Regions from separate parts of the Alishewanella sp. HL-SH06 genome, predicted to be linked through region 1. Evidence: predicted binding sites of a transcription regulator. Region 1 holds the regulator's gene; each other region holds the start of a gene.

Region 1 (4,349 bases):
TTGAAACGGCCTCATTACAACTGATGTTGCCTGAAAAAAGTATTCATACGCATGAAATCGTTCAGATCACCGGCGCCGGTTTTTTCATTAAAGGGCAAGGTATGCATGTCGATTTAACAAAAGAAACCATACAATTGCAAAAGCATTTAGAGACGGTATATTTCAATGAAAATTAATAGCTTAATGATTGTTTTGGCCTTTTTTTCTGCCGTTAGTTTGGCCGCCGAACCGGATCATAAACAGCCCATCTCGGTCGATGCAGATAAAACCTTAGCCTCATTAATTGACAGCATTGCCAGTTATGCCGATAACGTTGTCGTACGTCAGGGGTCCATGTTGATCAAAGCAGACAAACTTGAAGTCGACGCCAGTGCTGGTAAAGGTAAAGAGGTGTTTATTACAACAGGCTCACCGGCGACCTATTCACAAACACTGCAAGGTGATCGTCCTGTAACCGCTCAAGCGAATGAGATCCGATTTGACCGTGCCAGCCGAATTTTAACGTTATCGGGTAATGCCGAAGTGATGCAAAGCGGTAGCTTAGTACGCGGTGCCGTGATCCGTTACAACATTGAATTACAACAATTAAGTGCTGAAGGTGAGCAAAATCGTCGCGTTACCACGATTTTCACCCCAGAAAACAAGGACAATCCATGAAGTTAGTGGTCTCGCACCTCGCCAAAAGCTATAAAAGCCGGCAGGTAGTGAAAGATGTCAGCTTAGAGGTCAATGCAGGGCAAATCGTCGGTTTATTAGGCCCTAACGGTGCAGGTAAAACAACAACCTTTTACATGATTGTTGGCTTAGTTCCCTCGGATAAAGGCACCATTACCCTCAACGAGCAAGATATTACTTTTGCTCCGATCCACCAACGTGCCCGCGCCGGCATTGGTTATTTACCGCAAGAAAGCTCGATTTTTCGTAAATTGACTGTGCATGAAAACTTATTGGCCATTTTGCAAACCCGCAAAGATTTAAGCACGCAACGCCGCGCTGAAATTGCCGATGATTTATTAGAAGAATTTCATATCGGCCATATCCGCAACAGTTTAGGGATGGCGTTATCTGGTGGCGAGCGTCGTCGGGTTGAGATCGCGCGGGCACTAGCCGCTGATCCCGCTTTTATTTTATTAGACGAACCATTTGCTGGGGTTGACCCGATTTCAGTACTTGATATCAAAAAAATCATTCAACACCTCAGCCAACGTGGCATTGGTGTTCTCATTACTGACCATAATGTGCGTGAAACGTTAGATGTTTGTGAAATCGCTTATATTGTCAGTCATGGCGAACTGATTGCAGCCGGTTCTCCGCAAGATGTTCTAGCAAATCAGCAGGTGCGTGATGTATACCTAGGTGAGCAATTCAGGCTATAGTAAAGAAGATAGAACGCAACTGCGCATTCAGGAGAGAATTACAGGTACATGAAGCCCTCTTTGCAACTCCGCCTAGGACAACAGCTTACCATGACGCCACAACTGCAACAGGCGATACGCCTATTACAGTTGTCCACCATTGAGCTACAGCAAGAAATACAGGAAGCGTTAGACGCGAACCCGTTACTCGAAGGCGATGATGATTTCGAACGTCAGCCAGATGAGGTTGATCACAGTCTTGGCAATATCAATCGCGATACCCTTGACGATCCACGCAACAAAAACTCAGAGCAAAAAGACGCAGCCGATCGCGATACCAGCGATGATCTGAATAAACAAAACATCCAAGAAGATTTACCGCTAGATAATAACTGGGATGACTTAGTCAGTGCCGCCCCTGTTAGCAGTGGCAACATGCCTGATGACGATATGGTGTATCAGGGTGAAACCAGCGATACCCTGCAAGATTATTTACGTTGGCAAATGCAACTCACGCCCTTTTCTGAAATCGACCGGGCTATTGCTGAGATCATTATTGAAGCCATCGATGACAATGGTTTTTTAAGTATCAGCTGCGAAGAAATACTCGACTCACTGCAATCTAACGAGGTCGAGGCCGACGAAGTTGAAGCCGTGATTAAACGCATTCAATTATTTGATCCGGTCGGGGTTGGCGCGCGCTCGGTGCAAGAGTGTTTACTGGTGCAGTTACGGCAGTTTGAGCCAACTACCCCCTATTTAAATGATGCAAAACTCATTATTAGCAACTATACCGAATTTTTAGCGAATAGAGACTTTCGTTCTTTGATGCGCGTGACTAAACTCAAAGAAGAAGAGTTAAAGGAAGTCATGCAGTTGATCCACAGTTTAAATCCACGGCCTGGTGCTGATGTGATTAAACAAGAGCAGCAATATGTTATTCCTGATGTCACGGTGACAAAAGTAAAAGGTCGCTGGCAAGTCGAATTAAACGCTGACGCTATGCCCAAAATACGGATCAATCAGCAATATGCGGCGATGAGCAAAACCGCTAAAAATACCGCTGATACGCAATTTATTCGTTCGCACTTGCAAGAAGCTAAATGGTTTTTAAAGAGCTTAGAAAGCCGAAACGATACTTTACTCAAAGTAGCCAATTGCATTGTGCAGCAACAACAAGCCTTTTTTGAGCATGGTGAAGAAGCCATGAAACCGATGGTATTGAATGATGTTGCAGAAATGGTCGGTATGCATGAGTCGACTATCTCACGCGTCACCACTCATAAATATATGCATACACCACGTGGAATTTTTGAACTTAAGTTCTTTTTCTCCAGTCATGTTAGTACAGAGAGTGGTGGTGAATGTTCTTCCACTGCCATTCGTGCTTTTATTAAAAAATTGGTGGCGGCAGAAAATCCGGCAAAACCGCTAAGTGACAGTAAAATGGCGGAAATTTTGTTAGAACAAGGGATAAACGTGGCTAGGCGAACTATCGCTAAATACCGCGAATCGTTGTTTATTCCGCCGTCAAATCAACGAAAGACCCTGCTGTAAGTGTCTTAACTAAAAGGAAGAGTCTATGCAAATCAATTTAACAGGCCGTCACGTCGAAATTACCGAAGCCTTAAAAGATTATGTCGAGAATAAATTTGCTAAGCTAGAGCGTCATTTCGAGAACATTAATAATGTACATGTCATCTTAAACGTGGAAAAATTACAACAGATTGCCGAAGCTAAAATCCATCTCACCGGTGGCGAAGTGTTTGCGGTGTCTGAGAACGAAAACATGTATGCTGCGATTGACCAGTTAATAGACAAACTCGATCGGCAGGTCATTAAACACAAAGAAAAACTGTCACGACACTAAGACATTATTATGAATTTAAACGCAATGTTAGCGGAGAACTGCACGAAAAGTGCAGTTCTATTTAACAGTAAAAAACGTATCCTCGAATATATCGCCGAACTGGCTCACCAGCAGCTTCCCGAACTATCTGAATACACCATTCTTGAAGCCTTAATGACCCGTGAAAAACTCGGTTCAACCGGCATCGGTGGCGGTATCGCCATTCCTCACGGCAAACTTGACTGCGTAACTCAACCGATTTTGGTGTTTGTGGTCAGTAAAGACCCTATCGCGTTTGATGCGATAGATAACCAAGCCGTCGATATTTTTTGCGCTATTTTAATACCTACTGAGCAATGCCAAACGCACCTAAGTACGTTATCCGGTATTGCCAAATTGTTGAGTCAGAAAGACTTAACCAAAAAAATCCGCCATGTCGAGTCAGATGAACAACTGTATCAGCTACTACTCGACTATAGCCAAAAAACAGGTGAGTCATGAAACTACTCGTCGTCAGTGGTCGCTCAGGCTCTGGCAAATCGGTTGCTCTGAGAGTCATGGAAGATCTCGGCTATTACTGCGTCGACAATCTCCCGGTTAATCTATTACCGACTCTGGCAACTGCAGTAATGGGCCAATATGAACGCGTTGCCGTGAGTATTGATGTACGTAACTTACCGAGCGATCCCGATGAGTTATCAGACATTTTGTCATATCTGCCGCGCAAGCTGGAACTGACGATTTTATATTTGGATGCGGATCACACCACGCTAATTAAGCGCTTTAGCGAAACGCGTCGCTTGCATCCGCTATCCCATCAAGCGATGTCGCTCGATGAAGCCATTTCACGTGAACAACAGTTATTAGATCCTATCTCTAGCCGCGCCGATTTATATATCGATACCACTGAGCTGAATGTGCATCAGTTGGCCGAGCAATTACGTGAGCGGATCTTAGGCCAAAAGACCGGCCGTTTAGTGATACTCTTTGAGTCCTTTGGTTTTAAATATGGTATTCCAAAGGATGCCGATTTTGTGTTCGATGCGCGGTTTTTACCCAACCCACATTGGGAGCCGGATCTGAAACCGCTCACAGGTTTAGATCAGCCAGTTAAAGATTACCTCGCCTCACAAGACGTGGTGGCA
Region 2 (4,349 bases), 1.9 Mb from region 1:
GACCTTGAAGTGAATATTACCTTGCGACCGCTTACGCTGTTGTTTCATAACTCAGAAAGCGGCCTTGATAAAGGCTATCGGCTTTGAAAGCTAACAATATCACCCGGTTGAATATGATTGAGCAATTGTTGGCTCGGCGAGGCGGCCCATGCGCCTTCTGGGGTAATATCGGTAATCGTGAGTTGCACGGGGCTATCAAGTAAACGCCGCAGTTCGGCTTGCTGCGGATCGCGCTGAACTTGAATTAAATTAACCTGATCACCCACTTTTAAACCATGGCTGCTGCCTAAGCCGATCTGAATATGCTGTTGTTTTACTTGGCGGATTTGTGCAAGCAACGGCTGGCATTGGGTTTGTTCTTGAATATCTTGCGCCACGGTACGAAGCACTTGATCAATTTTTTGGCCATAGGGCATGCGCCAAAATGCCACACTGTGGCTATTGGGTGTGGTGTTATCTTGAACTGGCCAAAAACTACTGGTGCGGTATTCTTGTTGGTAATGCACTCGTCGCTCATAGGTATCAAACAAGGTCACTTCTAAAGTAAAGAAGCGTTCTCGTTGGCTGCTTTGCCAAAATTTACTGGTTTTAGCGCCAAGTGATAAATCCTGAATAGTAGCGAATAAAATAAATTGTTGGCCCTCTGCAAAAAACTGATCGGCAACATTGGCGGTTAATTGAGATTGCGCGATGGGTTCGTCACGCACTTGTAATGCTAGGCTTGGGCCAAAGTCACGCAAGTGGCGCGACAGTTGTCGTGTACTGTGTTCACCTAGTTCAAACAACTGGCCATAAATGGCGTCTTGCCGCGCATCTAAATGCACTTGGGTAACCAATAATGGGTTTCGAAAATTAGCCGAACAGCTTTTGGCCATCGGCAAGATATGGGCTTTTAGCGTAATAAACACCTGTTGTTGGCTGTGCGTTTCTGACAGTAGCTGTACTTGTCGCAGCTCCGCGCTAGTGCTAAGCGTAACCGAGTGATGTTGCAAGATCCCTTGCACTACCTGTTGGTGGCTTTCTAATTTTGCCCCTGCAAATAAGGTGGCGCGTTGCAGTGCATCTTCAATGGCCGCTCGACGCGCGCTATCTAAATCGCCACGTTCAATACTGGCTTGCCCGGTGGCTTCATACCAGTTGGCGTAGAGTGAATTACTTTGGCTTAAAGCGGCAAGCCCGAACAAGAGGGTGGATAGAATGCGTATTCTCATAGTCTGCCATCGTCTGAATGTATTGATTAGGTGTAAACGCCTATCGGGTAGTTTGCTTAGCACCGGCGTTACAACGTATCTATTGCTACTGTACAAGCAAATAATGTGCCGAGCTGGTTTTTTGTGATGACTGGCGTGAATTTTGCTTAAGTTTTGATATCAGAAAAGCGTTGGCTTAGGCAGCGCCCGCTGCCGTGACAGGATGGGTTATTATGATTAAGAGCTTAAGCGTAGTTGTGATCCTTACAACATTAACAGCAGCTTGTGGCCAATTGGCTGATAGACATATTGAATATCAACAAGAAACGCCACTGGCTTTCCCGGTGATAACGGCGCTGGGTGCTGCGCCAATATCAGCACAACCGGGTGCGAGTGACAGCCAGCGTATGTTAATGGCGATGCGTGCTTCCAAATTAGAAGCTTATCGAGAATTAGCTGAGCGGGTTTATGGTCAAAGAATTGACAGCAAAAACACCTTAAGTGCCATGGTCGCGCAAAACGATGTGCTAGAAGCGTCAGTGCAAGGTGTGATCCGCGGTGCGCGGGTAGTGAAAACCTATGCGGTTGAAGATACCTATATTACCGAGCTATCGCTGGATTTTGCCGAAGTATATGCAACCTTGCAGCATACCGAGCCGAAGCAAAGTATTCGCAGTGTGCGTTATTTGTGGTGATGGCTAGGCCTATTAAGCGCGGATAATTGCTTAATACGTAAGGTTGGATCAGGCTTTTACGCCACTGCCTTTACTATCTACAGCCGGTTTGCCTTTGTTGGTGTAGGTTAAGCCGGTCTTACCATTCGCCGATAAAATCTCATGCTTTAATCGACCTAGCGTTAACTGGCTGTGTTCTAAAACCTGCTGGTTAACGGCAGTTTGTTGTTTGCACTGCGCCAATAAATCATCCAAAACAGCAATACGCTCATCAAACCAAGATTGTTTGCGTTGCTCAGCCAGGTCTTCAGATTGGCTAAGTGCCTTATCGGTTTGTTCAATTTGTAGCAATAAGGTATTTTTTTGTTCGATGATGTTGTTTAAACGCGGTACATCACGTTCAGTAACCGCTTTAAGTTCATGTTCTAGCAACAACAAAAGCGCAGATAAATGCGCTTGTTGTTGGTTCAGGCAGGTGAGGGTGGCGCTTTGTGCTGTATTCATTAGCGGTCGAATAAATCGCCCTCAAATTGCATGATACGCTTAGCTAACTGCTCAACGTTAATTTTGTATTTGCCTTCAGCAATAGCCTGTTTAATCTTATCGACTTTCTCTTGATCGATACCGCTACTGTTACTGGCCTTTTCTTGCAATTTAGAAAATTGCTGAGCTTGCGGTGTAATAGAAACCGAATCTTGCTTTTGCATTGCCTGACTACCGGCATTTTGCTGCACAGTAGTTTGTTGGCGCTGCACCAGTTGATCGTTTTTATCTGTTTTAACCTGCGGAGTATTTTGCAAGTTATTAATATTAATCGCCATAATAGAACCTCTTCACCTAAACTTTAGTCCTTATGCTTAGGTTAACGGCCGCTACAAAGAAAACTTTAGGTTTATTTTCTAAAATTTCACTTGAACTTGATTAACCCCAACAACCTCTGCTTGAATACTGCGCCCAGATTGCTGGTTTCTCACGGTAACTATAGCACCTAGGGTACCGTCTTGCTGAACCACGCCAGTGGCAGTAACAGATAAACCGCTGTTATTAATTTCTATTGTAACAATATCACCCCGGCATACAAGACAAAGATCTTGAAGGTTGATAATTTGACCAACACTCAGACTGCGTTTATTTTTACTACCAATAATCTCAGCCGGTTGCTGCACAATATTACCCCGAACTAAGCGTCGCTCCCGGCGCTCAATTTCGAGCATATCGGCCGTGATAACCGTTCCTGGAGAAATATTTTGCCGCATCACCACTAAATCAAGATACTCGGTGATCTTAGCTGATATAAACAACTGCCAAGCGACAGGGCTGTCACAGCTTAATTGCACGGTGGTTTGGCGTGGATTGTAGTTTGCCGGTAAACTAAATTGCAGGGCATTAGCACATTCTTTATCACCAATCCGAGTATCCAAAGGGGTCACGCTTATCTCAGTATCTGTTGACAGTTCGCTGGCTAAGGTGTCTTTTAACCAATTTTCTGTCAGGGTCGTTAATTGTTCAGGGTTATAGCTTGCTGAGGTATTTTGCTCGGCAAAAGCCGAAGCATTAAGCGTTAAACTTAAGCACAGTAAGGTAATTAAAGCAGTAATATGACGAAAATTTTCATACTTTTTCATAGGGTTTGTCTATGCTTAACTAACAAAGGGCTATAACATACCTGAATCATGTATTGACGCCGATTTTCTGACAGTTGAACTAGTCATGCAAATATCACGCCTAAAGGCTGAAGTAAGGAAACCCAGATGTCCAGTATTCTAGATTCCGTCAACCAGCGCACCCAACTTGTGGGTCAGAATCGATTAGAGTTGCTGCTGTTTAAGCTTGCTGGACGCCAGCGTTATGGTATTAACGTGTTTAAAGTGCGTGAGGTATTGCAATGTCCGCGTTTAACCAGCATGCCCAAACGCAACAAGTTTGTGCGTGGTATTGCGCACATTCGTGGCCAAACCATATCGGTCATTGATTTAAGCTTGGCTATCGGCGGGCGAGAAATTCAAGATCTTTCCACTGCGTTCATTATTATTTCTGAGTATAACCGCTCGGTGCAGGGCTTTTTAGTTAGTTCAGTTGAGCGCATAGTTAATACCAACTGGGAAACCATCATGCCTCCGCCAAAAGGCACTGGTGGTAAGCAAAGCTATTTAACGGCTGTTACCGAGCTGGATAAAGAATTAATTGAGATCTTGGATGTTGAAAAAATTCTCGAAGAGATTTCACCCTCACCGACAATGATCCACGATGAAACGGTGTCGAAAAGCATTGCAACTGATTTAGGCGATCGAGTCATTTTAATTGCTGATGATTCTACTGTGGCCCGTAATCAGGTGAAACGGGCGCTAGAACCTTTGGGTGTAAAAATGCACTTGGTCAAAAATGGCCGCGAAGCGCTGACCTACCTACAACAATTAAGTGAACAATGCCAACATTCGATCACAGAAAAAGTGGGTTTACTGATCTCTGATATCGAAATGCCGGA
Region 3 (4,349 bases), 530 kb from region 1:
ACGGCAGCAACGGCTTCAGCATAACGAGGGCCTTGTGCCGGATGCGGTAAATTAAAGGTTTGCTCTTCAACGGTAGTACGACCGATAAAGTTCTTCGCCTTCTTCTTGAAGTAACCCACGGCCATGTAACTGCCTTCGTCGTAATACCACTCTAAAGACAAGTCTAGGTTGGTTGATTCAAACGGGTCTAGATCTGGGTTACCACGTCCGCCGGTACCACCGTCAATCCGCACTAAGGCATTCAGCGTTTGTCCACCTTGGATATCGGCATAGCTTGGACGAGCCAATGTTTTACTGACCGAGGTACGGAAAATTACATCTTCAACCACTTCAATGTTGAAATCGACATTGGGCAGTACGTTAGTGTAATCACCGGTTAGCTCAGTAAAGTCACTTTCACCAGTGCTGATCAAGTTGAATTCGTTATCACCTGCCCAAGCAATACCACTGTAGACCGGTACTAAGGCGTTTGATGTAACGTCGGTTTTCTCGTAACGCACACCCGCGGTTAAGCCATAAAAACGCTCACCAATTTCACCGGAGAAATTTAACTGCACATAAGCAGCTTTTTGTTCTTCCGTAGTACGGCGGTCCGTGGTCATGTTAGACGAAGCACAGAACGAGGTACCGCAATCACCCACTTGACCCAAGGCACCATATTTATCATTGGCTATTTGACGGATAGTATTGAAATCCCAACGGAAAAACTCTTTTAACATATCGCTGCTGGTAGAAGCGTTGAAGTTATCGCCTAACTGGTCAAGCTTGAACACTGACGGGTCGATATCACCCGCCGCGCCTAAACCACCCCAGTTATCCTGTTGCACGTTAGAGAACGCTGAACGGTTTTTGGTTTCTGAACTTGTTACACCAAAATCGATACTGTTTAAGATGCCATCGTCAAACGAATAGTTACCGCGAAGTTGCAGTTGGTCGATGTCACTGCGCATTTGGCTATTGCGGAATGAACTACCCGTTACCCGCATGTCTTCACCGCGAATACCCGTAAAGCCAGCAGGGTAACCAATAACCAATGTAGGCAAGTCGGTGTCAAAACGTGCGGTAGTGAGAGTACGCACGAAAGTCGCCATACCAATAACGTTGTTGCTACCAAAGGGGCTGTTTGGGCTAGAATCAGCTGACGAGCTATGATAGTCCAACTCTAACTTTAAGTTGTCACTTGCTTGCCAGTTAACATTGAAACCTAAAGACTTATTCTCGTTTACGGTTGAGAACTGCCCACCACCCATGGCTAAATCGCCAGGAGCACCAAAAGCTTCAGAATAGACAATGGGTGCTGCTACTGGGCCATCGCTCCACACACCTGAAGAAGGGCCGAAGTTAAACCAGGCAGAAACATCATTGTAACGATCTGACACTTCATTTTTTGCATAAGTGTAATCTAAGGTTGTTCTTACTGAGTCAACCGGTTGATACTGCAGTACTAACTGACCATTAGTACGGGTTCTTTCTACTTCATGAAACGCATAACCTAAGCTTTGTGGTACGGAGTAGATTGAGTCAGCAGCTGGGTAATTTTGATGAGCATTGGCACCATCAGGGATTAAACCACCCCAATCTGCATTACCACCATCCCAGTCAAAACCATTTACGGTGCCAGGAAAAGTTCGCCAGCCGCCGCTATTGGCTTGCTTGTTGCCGCTTTCACGCTGCTGGTATGAGCCGCTAATGGCGACACCAAATTTGTCGTCATTAAAAGTATTGCTGTATAAGCCTGATAGCTCTGGCGTGATGCTGGCGCCTTCGTCAGTTGACTGGTCCATTACACCTTTGATACCAAAGCTGGCTTTCTCGCCGGGAGCATTCAATGGTTTAGTCGTTAAAATGTTAATGGTTGAGCCCATACCACCGGTAGCGATAGTGGCACGACCCGTTTTATACACTTCAACTCCTGAAATACCCTCAGAAGCGATGTTTGCAAAATCATACGAACGAGAAGATGAGGCTGAGGTCGCTTCCAGTGACGAAGCGGGCATTTGCCGGCCATTTAACATCACTAAGTTAAAATCTGGGCCAAAACCTCGCACCGTAACGCGGCTACCTTCACCGTTTGAACGGTCGATAGCCACACCCGTGATCCGTTGCAAGGATTCTGCAAGGTTAGTGTCTGGAAATTTACCAATATCTTCTGCAGAGATGGCATCAACCACGCCGACAGAGCTGCGTTTAACATCCATCGACTTAATTAAACTGCCACGAATGCCCGAAACTTGAATTATTTCAATATCACTGTTTTCGTCCGCAGCGGCTTCTTGCGCGAAACCAGGCGCCATCATGCCGGCGCCTGTAATCAGTGACAAACTCATCGCTATGCGCGACAGCTTGAAACGTGTTTGATTCATACCTTTCTCCCGTGTTTCCTGTATTTTTGCCATTTTATTATATGCTTCGCTTACATTTTAATGACATTTGCAGGCACAAAAATGTAAGCGCTTACACAACTTAGTTGATTAATATTTCTACGTCAAGACAGACCAGTAAAAAGATGCACAAATGTGTGGCAATAAAAGTTCACTTTTAGTGCACTGAGAACAACGAGAATAAAGGTTTCTGGCTAAAAAACTGCTGAAAAAAGGCTTTAATTACCAAATCACGCTAAATTGCCTTATTTTGGTGCACTACAATTTTTAGGGTGCTTAGCTACCACTGTTTTCTACGCACTTACCACTTGATGCAATCTTTACGCATAAAAACTTTCATCCTGCGAACGCACCAACAATTAACTCACTTCAACTATTAGCTGTTTTGCACAAATGGCAAAAATTCAGAACAGGCTCTTTCTAAAAAGATTTACTTTTCCTCAGTTCAAGACACTCTCTTTTCAAGAATGAAGTTCACCATCACACGCCTCGTTTGTTGACCCAGTTCAGTATGCCGCTCCACACCAACACGCTAAATTTGTCATTATTTAGGATAATTGCTAACATAAGCCCTTGTTGGGGAGTAGCCTGCTTTCGAAATTTGGAAGAATTCGTATCAACATAATTGGCCACATGCCATGGTGCGAATACCTCTTGGTTGGCGAGACCATCGATATATCCATGCCCAAGGTCGGGCGTGTGGATATATCGTGGACTTGATATGCCCGACCGGAGCCAACTAAATGAACCCAATTCCGCTTATTTTACTTGCCTTTGCTATGTCCACAGATGCTTTCGCTGCTGCGATTGGTAAAGGTGCAACCCTTAAAAAACCACGATTGATAGAAGCTTTCAAAATCGGACTCATCTTTGGTTTTATCGAAGCAATCACGCCGCTTGTAGGCTGGTTGATAGGAAAGTCAGCCTCAGAATATGTAGAAGCTTGGGATCACTGGATTGCCTTTTCACTCTTGACGATTCTAGGTCTGCATATGATTTATGAAGGTACAAAGCCGGCTGGAAATGATGAAGAACAAGAAACTGGAAAGTCTTTATTTCGAATCTGCCTAACGGCATTTAGTACAAGCATTGACGCAATGGTGGTTGGTGTGAGTCTTGCGTTCATCAACGTCAACATTTGGATAGCAGCAGCTTTGATTGGATTTGCGACGACACTGATGGTGACTATTGGCATAATGCTAGGGCGTGCAATAGGCTCGGTTATAGGGCACAGAGCTGAGATTTTTGGCGGCCTTACGCTAATTGCGGTTGGGTCATTAACATTGTACAGTCATTTGTAATTTTTTTTCGAGGCACCAACCTTTGTGGAGGCCAGCAATCTTTTATTCGGTGCGGCCCCACGTATTATTAACACAGCGCACTGGCTCGACAGTTACTGGTACCCACAACGGGCATCGAGGCATTAGCACTTAACAGCGTTTTTTACTCGTCATATCTTTTAAACTCATACATCGATAATTACATGAATGGGATACTGACTGATAAAAGCGAGAAACAGAAACACCTCGCTGAACCATCACATATATGCGAAAGCCGGCTTTATCTCACAACCGAATATGTTTTCTAGTTTGTTTAAGCTGTAAATTAAAGTTCAATAGGATTAATTTTCTCTGAATAATATTGATTGCATCATAACTGTAAGAGCTGCATATACAACATCGGAGGATGACATGGCAGACGTTCAGAAAGCCTTAGAAACACAAATCAAGAATATTGAAACGCGTACTGGGAAGACGATAGATCAGCTTAAATCGCTTGCTCAGGATTGCGGCCTCACCAAGCACAGCGAAATCGTCAATATGTTAAAAAGCGACCTTGGAGTTGGACATGGCGATGCAAACACCATTGCTCATTTAGCCAAAACATTAACTCAAACAGATAACAGCATTGTCGTCGGTCCAATTGATGCTCTTTATGTTGGCCCCAAAGCAGCTCTTCGCCAGATTC
Region 4 (4,349 bases), 1.2 Mb from region 1:
CAGACAAGTTCCGTCGTCCCTTACCCAAAACAGATTCTGGCAAAGGCTTCACCTTAGCGCAGAAAATGGTAGGTAAAGCGTGCGGCGTGAAAGGCGTGCGTCCTGGTACTTACTGTGAACCGAAAATGACCACCGTAGGTTCGCAAGACACGACTGGCCCCATGACGCGTGATGAATTAAAAGACTTAGCGTGTTTAGGCTTCACCGCCGATTTAACTATGCAGTCTTTCTGTCACACGGCTGCGTATCCGAAGCCCGTTGATGTTGACACTCACCACACGTTGCCAGATTTCATTATGAATCGTGGCGGTGTGGCACTGCGCCCAGGTGACGGTATTATCCACAGCTGGTTAAACCGTATGTTACTGCCGGATACAGTGGGTACGGGTGGTGATTCGCATACACGTTTCCCAATTGGTATTTCGTTCCCAGCGGGTTCAGGCTTAGTCGCTTTCGCTGCGGCAACGGGTGTTATGCCGCTTGATATGCCTGAATCGGTATTGGTCCGCTTTAAAGGCGAAATGCAGCCAGGCATTACCTTACGTGACTTAGTACATGCCATTCCTTACGTAGCGATCCAAAAAGGTCTGTTAACGGTAGATAAGAAAGGTAAGAAGAACATCTTCTCTGGCCGCATTTTAGAGATTGAAGGCTTACCAACCTTAACGGTTGAGCAAGCTTTTGAATTATCAGATGCGTCTGCTGAGCGTTCTGCTGCCGGTTGTACTATCAAGTTGTCAGAAGAATCGATTGCCGAATATCTTGAATCAAACATCGTGATGTTGAAGTGGATGATTTCTGAAGGCTATGGTGATGTTCGTACTATCGAGCGCCGTATTCAAGCAATGCAAGCTTGGTTGAAAGATCCACAGTTAATGTCTGCTGATGCTGATGCAGAATATACTGAAGTAATTGAAATTGACCTAGCTGACATTAAAGAGCCGGTACTATGTGCACCAAATGACCCAGATGATGCGCGTTTATTGTCTGAAGTAGCAGGCGACAAGATTGATGAAGTATTTATCGGTTCTTGTATGACCAACATTGGTCACTTCCGTGCTGCGGGTAAATTACTGGACAAATATAAAGGCCAGTTGCCCACGCGGTTATGGATTGCTCCGCCGACTAAGATGGACCAAGCACAGTTAACGGAAGAAGGTTACTACAGCATCTTCGGTAAAGTCGGTGCGCGCACTGAAATGCCAGGTTGCTCACTGTGTATGGGTAACCAAGCTCGCGTAGCTGAGAAGTCGACAGTCGTCTCAACGTCTACTCGTAACTTCCCGAACCGTTTAGGTCAGGGTGCGAATGTTTATTTAGCATCAGCCGAGTTAGCGGCGGTCGCTTCTATTATAGGTAAGTTACCGACAGTAGCGGAATACTTAGAGTACGCGAAACAGATCGATGCTACGGCAGCCGACACTTATCGTTACCTGAACTTCCATAAGATGTCGCAATACACTAAAAAAGCAGACAACGTGATTATTCAGCAAGCTGTGTAGTCAGCAAACTGTTTAACAAGGCCTGCTGAATGCAGGCCTTTTTTATACGTAATGTCCTACAAAGCCACGGCTGACATCGCACTGGGTGACAAGGTTGCTGAGCCGTGTCGGTTATCCTGTCGACTTAATCAGTACTGTGCTAACTGCCGCTACTAACTGACTTAGCGCAAAAACCTGCTATTTTGCCAACCAAGCCGCATGAAATCAGGTAAAATCTTCGCCTCAAACAAATACGGTACGCCTAGCTGCTGTGGCTTGTGCCGTGGGCGCTCTAACACTGCGTGTTAACGGAATAGTGCATGGAATACGACTTTACTTATGATCGGGCCACCCGGCAATTTAGCTTAAAACTCAGTGCTGAACACGATGTGTTAGCGCGCTTTTTATTGGACGAATTTGGCCAGCAAGCTTCGGCCTATCAACCGCTGTTAAGCCAATTGCAGGCCTTAAAAGCCTATGACACTTTGCGCTACCAAGGAAAAGAATATCTACTCGAAGTGGAACATGCCGAGGTGACTTTAAGGCATAACACCCTATTTTATGAAGCAGGGGACACGCCGCAACAAACCTCAGCCGAGCTTGATGAAGAGGCATTATCGCTGGATGATCATGGCATGCAAACCCAATGTGGTTTGGAAGATTTAGTGAAACTGCTACAGGCTTGGCAGCAGTTTTTAAGCGGCGGTTAAGCGAAGAGAGCTGCACAGTCTACGGGAATAAATGCACCATTATGGTGCTTTTTTTTGCTTTAAATTTGGCTATGGAGGCTTAAATTATTGTTTTTTATCGATAAATAAAAGTTGGCACAAGGTTTTCTTATATAACGGTGCAATCACAAAAATTAGTCGATAAGGAAAACCATCATGAAGCTTGTTTGTGCCATCATCAAGCCGTTCAAACTGGATGATGTTCGTGAAGCCATCGCGGACATTGGTGTAGAAGGTTTAACGGTGACAGAAGTAAAAGGTTTTGGTCGGCAGAAAGGCCACACCGAATTATATCGTGGAGCTGAGTATCAGGTTGATTTCCTGCCAAAGGTAAAACTGGAAATTGCGACCCAAGATGATCAGGTAGAACGTTTACTTGAAGCCATTCAAAAAGCGGCTCATACCGGTCGGATAGGTGACGGAAAAATTTTCGTTTACAACCTCGAACAAGCCGTCCGTATTCGGACGGGTGAAACCGACGCCGAAGCGATTTAAGGAGTATTAACATGCAAGAACAAATTTATCACTTACAATATGCCATGGATACCTTCTACTTTTTAATGTGCGGTGTCTTAGTTATGTGGATGGCTGCCGGTTTTTCAATGCTGGAAGCAGGTTTGGTGCGCGCCAAAAATACCACTGAGATTTTAACTAAAAACGTGGCCCTTTACTCCATAGCTTGCATTATGTACCTAATATGCGGTTACGCATTTATGTATGGCGGTGACTTTTTCTTAAGTGGTATCGGCGCTGTGGATGTTGATGCTACCTTAACCAGTTTTGCCGAGCGTGAAGATGGTTTTACAGGGGCAGCGGTTTACTCTAGCGCATCTGACTTCTTCTTCCAAGTCGTATTTGTTGCTACTGCAATGTCTATCGTTTCTGGTGCTGTTGCTGAGCGAATGAAGCTTTGGGCCTTTTTAGCATTCGCGGTGGTGATGACGGGCTTTATTTATCCAGTTCATGGATCTTGGACTTGGGGCGCTGAAGGGATGTTCGGTATTAATCTGGATGATCAGTTTGGTTTTTCTGATTTCGCAGGCTCAGGCATTGTGCACATGGCAGGTGCTGCGGCAGCCTTAGCGGGAGTGTTATTACTAGGTGCTCGGAAAGGGAAGTATAGTAAAGACGGTAAAGTGAGTGCAATTCCTGGTGCGAACATGCCTTTAGCAACCTTAGGGACATTGATACTGTGGATGGGTTGGTTTGGTTTTAACGGTGGTTCAGTATTAAAACTGGGGGATATCAGTAATGCTAATGCTGTTGCCGTGGTCTTTTTAAATACCAATGCGGCTGCCGCTTCCGGCGCTATTGCAGCACTGGCCTTATCGGTGCTCTTATTCCGCAAAGCTGATTTAACGATGGCATTAAACGGTGCTCTTGCAGGCTTGGTTGCTATCACGGCTGAACCTTCTACACCAACTGCTTTACAGGCAACGTTATTCGGTGCCATAGGTGGTGTGTTAGTGGTCGGCTCGATTATCGCTTTAGACAAAATTAAGATTGATGATCCAGTTGGTGCTATTTCTGTTCATGGTGTAGTAGGTTTCTTCGGTCTGATGATTGTGCCATTTAGTAAAGAAGGTGCAACCTTCGTTGGCCAGTTAATTGGTGCTTTTGCAATCTTTGCTTGGGTATTTATTACAAGCTTGGTGGTTTGGTATCTCCTGAAATTGGTAATGGGTATTCGTGTAAGCGAAGAAGCAGAATATGAAGGTGTGGATGCTTCAGAGTGCGGTATTGAAGCCTACCCTGAGTTTGTTGCCTCGGTAAAGTAAGCAGTTTGGCGGGTGTCGGTGGCACCCTCCAAGAGCCTGTGTTGTTGGCGTCAGTAAACTTAGTTTCTAGCCAGCAACACTAAACGTGACCCACCTCTGTCTATCCTTGTCCTTTGTCCTATTTGACACCCCGTTGCTACTGGCAGCGGGGTTTTTTTATGTGCAATAAACGCGATCAACAACGTAAATGCGTTTTAATGCAGCAGGGTATTGCTGCGTGTTTACTGAGCAGGTTTGCCAATTTTCGTATTTAACAGCATAGACCAAAAACATTTGAAAACAACAACCTGAGGGTAAATAGTCAGTCTGTCATCAGTGCAATAAGTAAGGGGCTTGCTGTGGGAAAGCAGATTGAACCTGTT

What was found. Region 1 encodes sigma-54, which starts transcription at its own class of promoters, with help from an activator protein. Its sites were predicted from a motif close to GTTGGCACGNNNNTNGNNT; they were not measured.
Region 2: a site for sigma-54 is predicted at 1,306-1,324, ahead of ACUJFK_RS13240 (flagellar assembly protein T N-terminal domain-containing protein). Genes of this name have one in related genera too.
Region 3: a site for sigma-54 is predicted at 3,039-3,057, ahead of ACUJFK_RS01455 (manganese efflux pump MntP). Genes of this name have one in related genera too.
Region 4: a site for sigma-54 is predicted at 2,302-2,320, ahead of glnK (P-II family nitrogen regulator). Genes of this name have one in related genera too.

Annotation. Positions count from the first base shown of each region.
Region 1 is NZ_CP199752.1:851,619-855,967, reverse strand. Features, by position in the region: gene lptC (LPS export ABC transporter periplasmic protein LptC) at 1-176, shown strand, start outside; gene lptA (lipopolysaccharide transport periplasmic protein LptA) at 166-657, shown strand; gene lptB (LPS export ABC transporter ATP-binding protein) at 654-1,376, shown strand; gene ACUJFK_RS03830 (RNA polymerase factor sigma-54) at 1,425-2,912, shown strand; gene hpf (ribosome hibernation promoting factor) at 2,938-3,225, shown strand; gene ptsN (PTS IIA-like nitrogen regulatory protein PtsN) at 3,232-3,705, shown strand; gene rapZ (RNase adapter RapZ) at 3,702-4,349, shown strand, end outside.
Region 2 is NZ_CP199752.1:2,874,637-2,878,985, reverse strand. Features, by position in the region: gene ACUJFK_RS13240 (flagellar assembly protein T N-terminal domain-containing protein) at 75-1,211, opposite strand; gene ACUJFK_RS13235 (LPP20 family lipoprotein) at 1,424-1,885, shown strand; gene flgN (flagellar export chaperone FlgN) at 1,934-2,368, opposite strand; gene flgM (flagellar biosynthesis anti-sigma factor FlgM) at 2,368-2,685, opposite strand; gene flgA (flagellar basal body P-ring formation chaperone FlgA) at 2,764-3,489, opposite strand; gene ACUJFK_RS13215 (chemotaxis protein) at 3,616-4,349, shown strand, end outside.
Region 3 is NZ_CP199752.1:318,942-323,290, reverse strand. Features, by position in the region: gene ACUJFK_RS01460 (TonB-dependent receptor) at 1-2,363, opposite strand, end outside; yybP-ykoY riboswitch at 2,948-3,117, shown strand; gene ACUJFK_RS01455 (manganese efflux pump MntP) at 3,125-3,682, shown strand; gene ACUJFK_RS01450 (DUF4287 domain-containing protein) at 4,073-4,349, shown strand, end outside.
Region 4 is NZ_CP199752.1:3,618,458-3,622,806, reverse strand. Features, by position in the region: gene acnB (bifunctional aconitate hydratase 2/2-methylisocitrate dehydratase) at 1-1,502, shown strand, start outside; gene ACUJFK_RS16745 (YacL family protein) at 1,802-2,191, shown strand; gene glnK (P-II family nitrogen regulator) at 2,366-2,704, shown strand; gene ACUJFK_RS16735 (ammonium transporter) at 2,716-3,987, shown strand.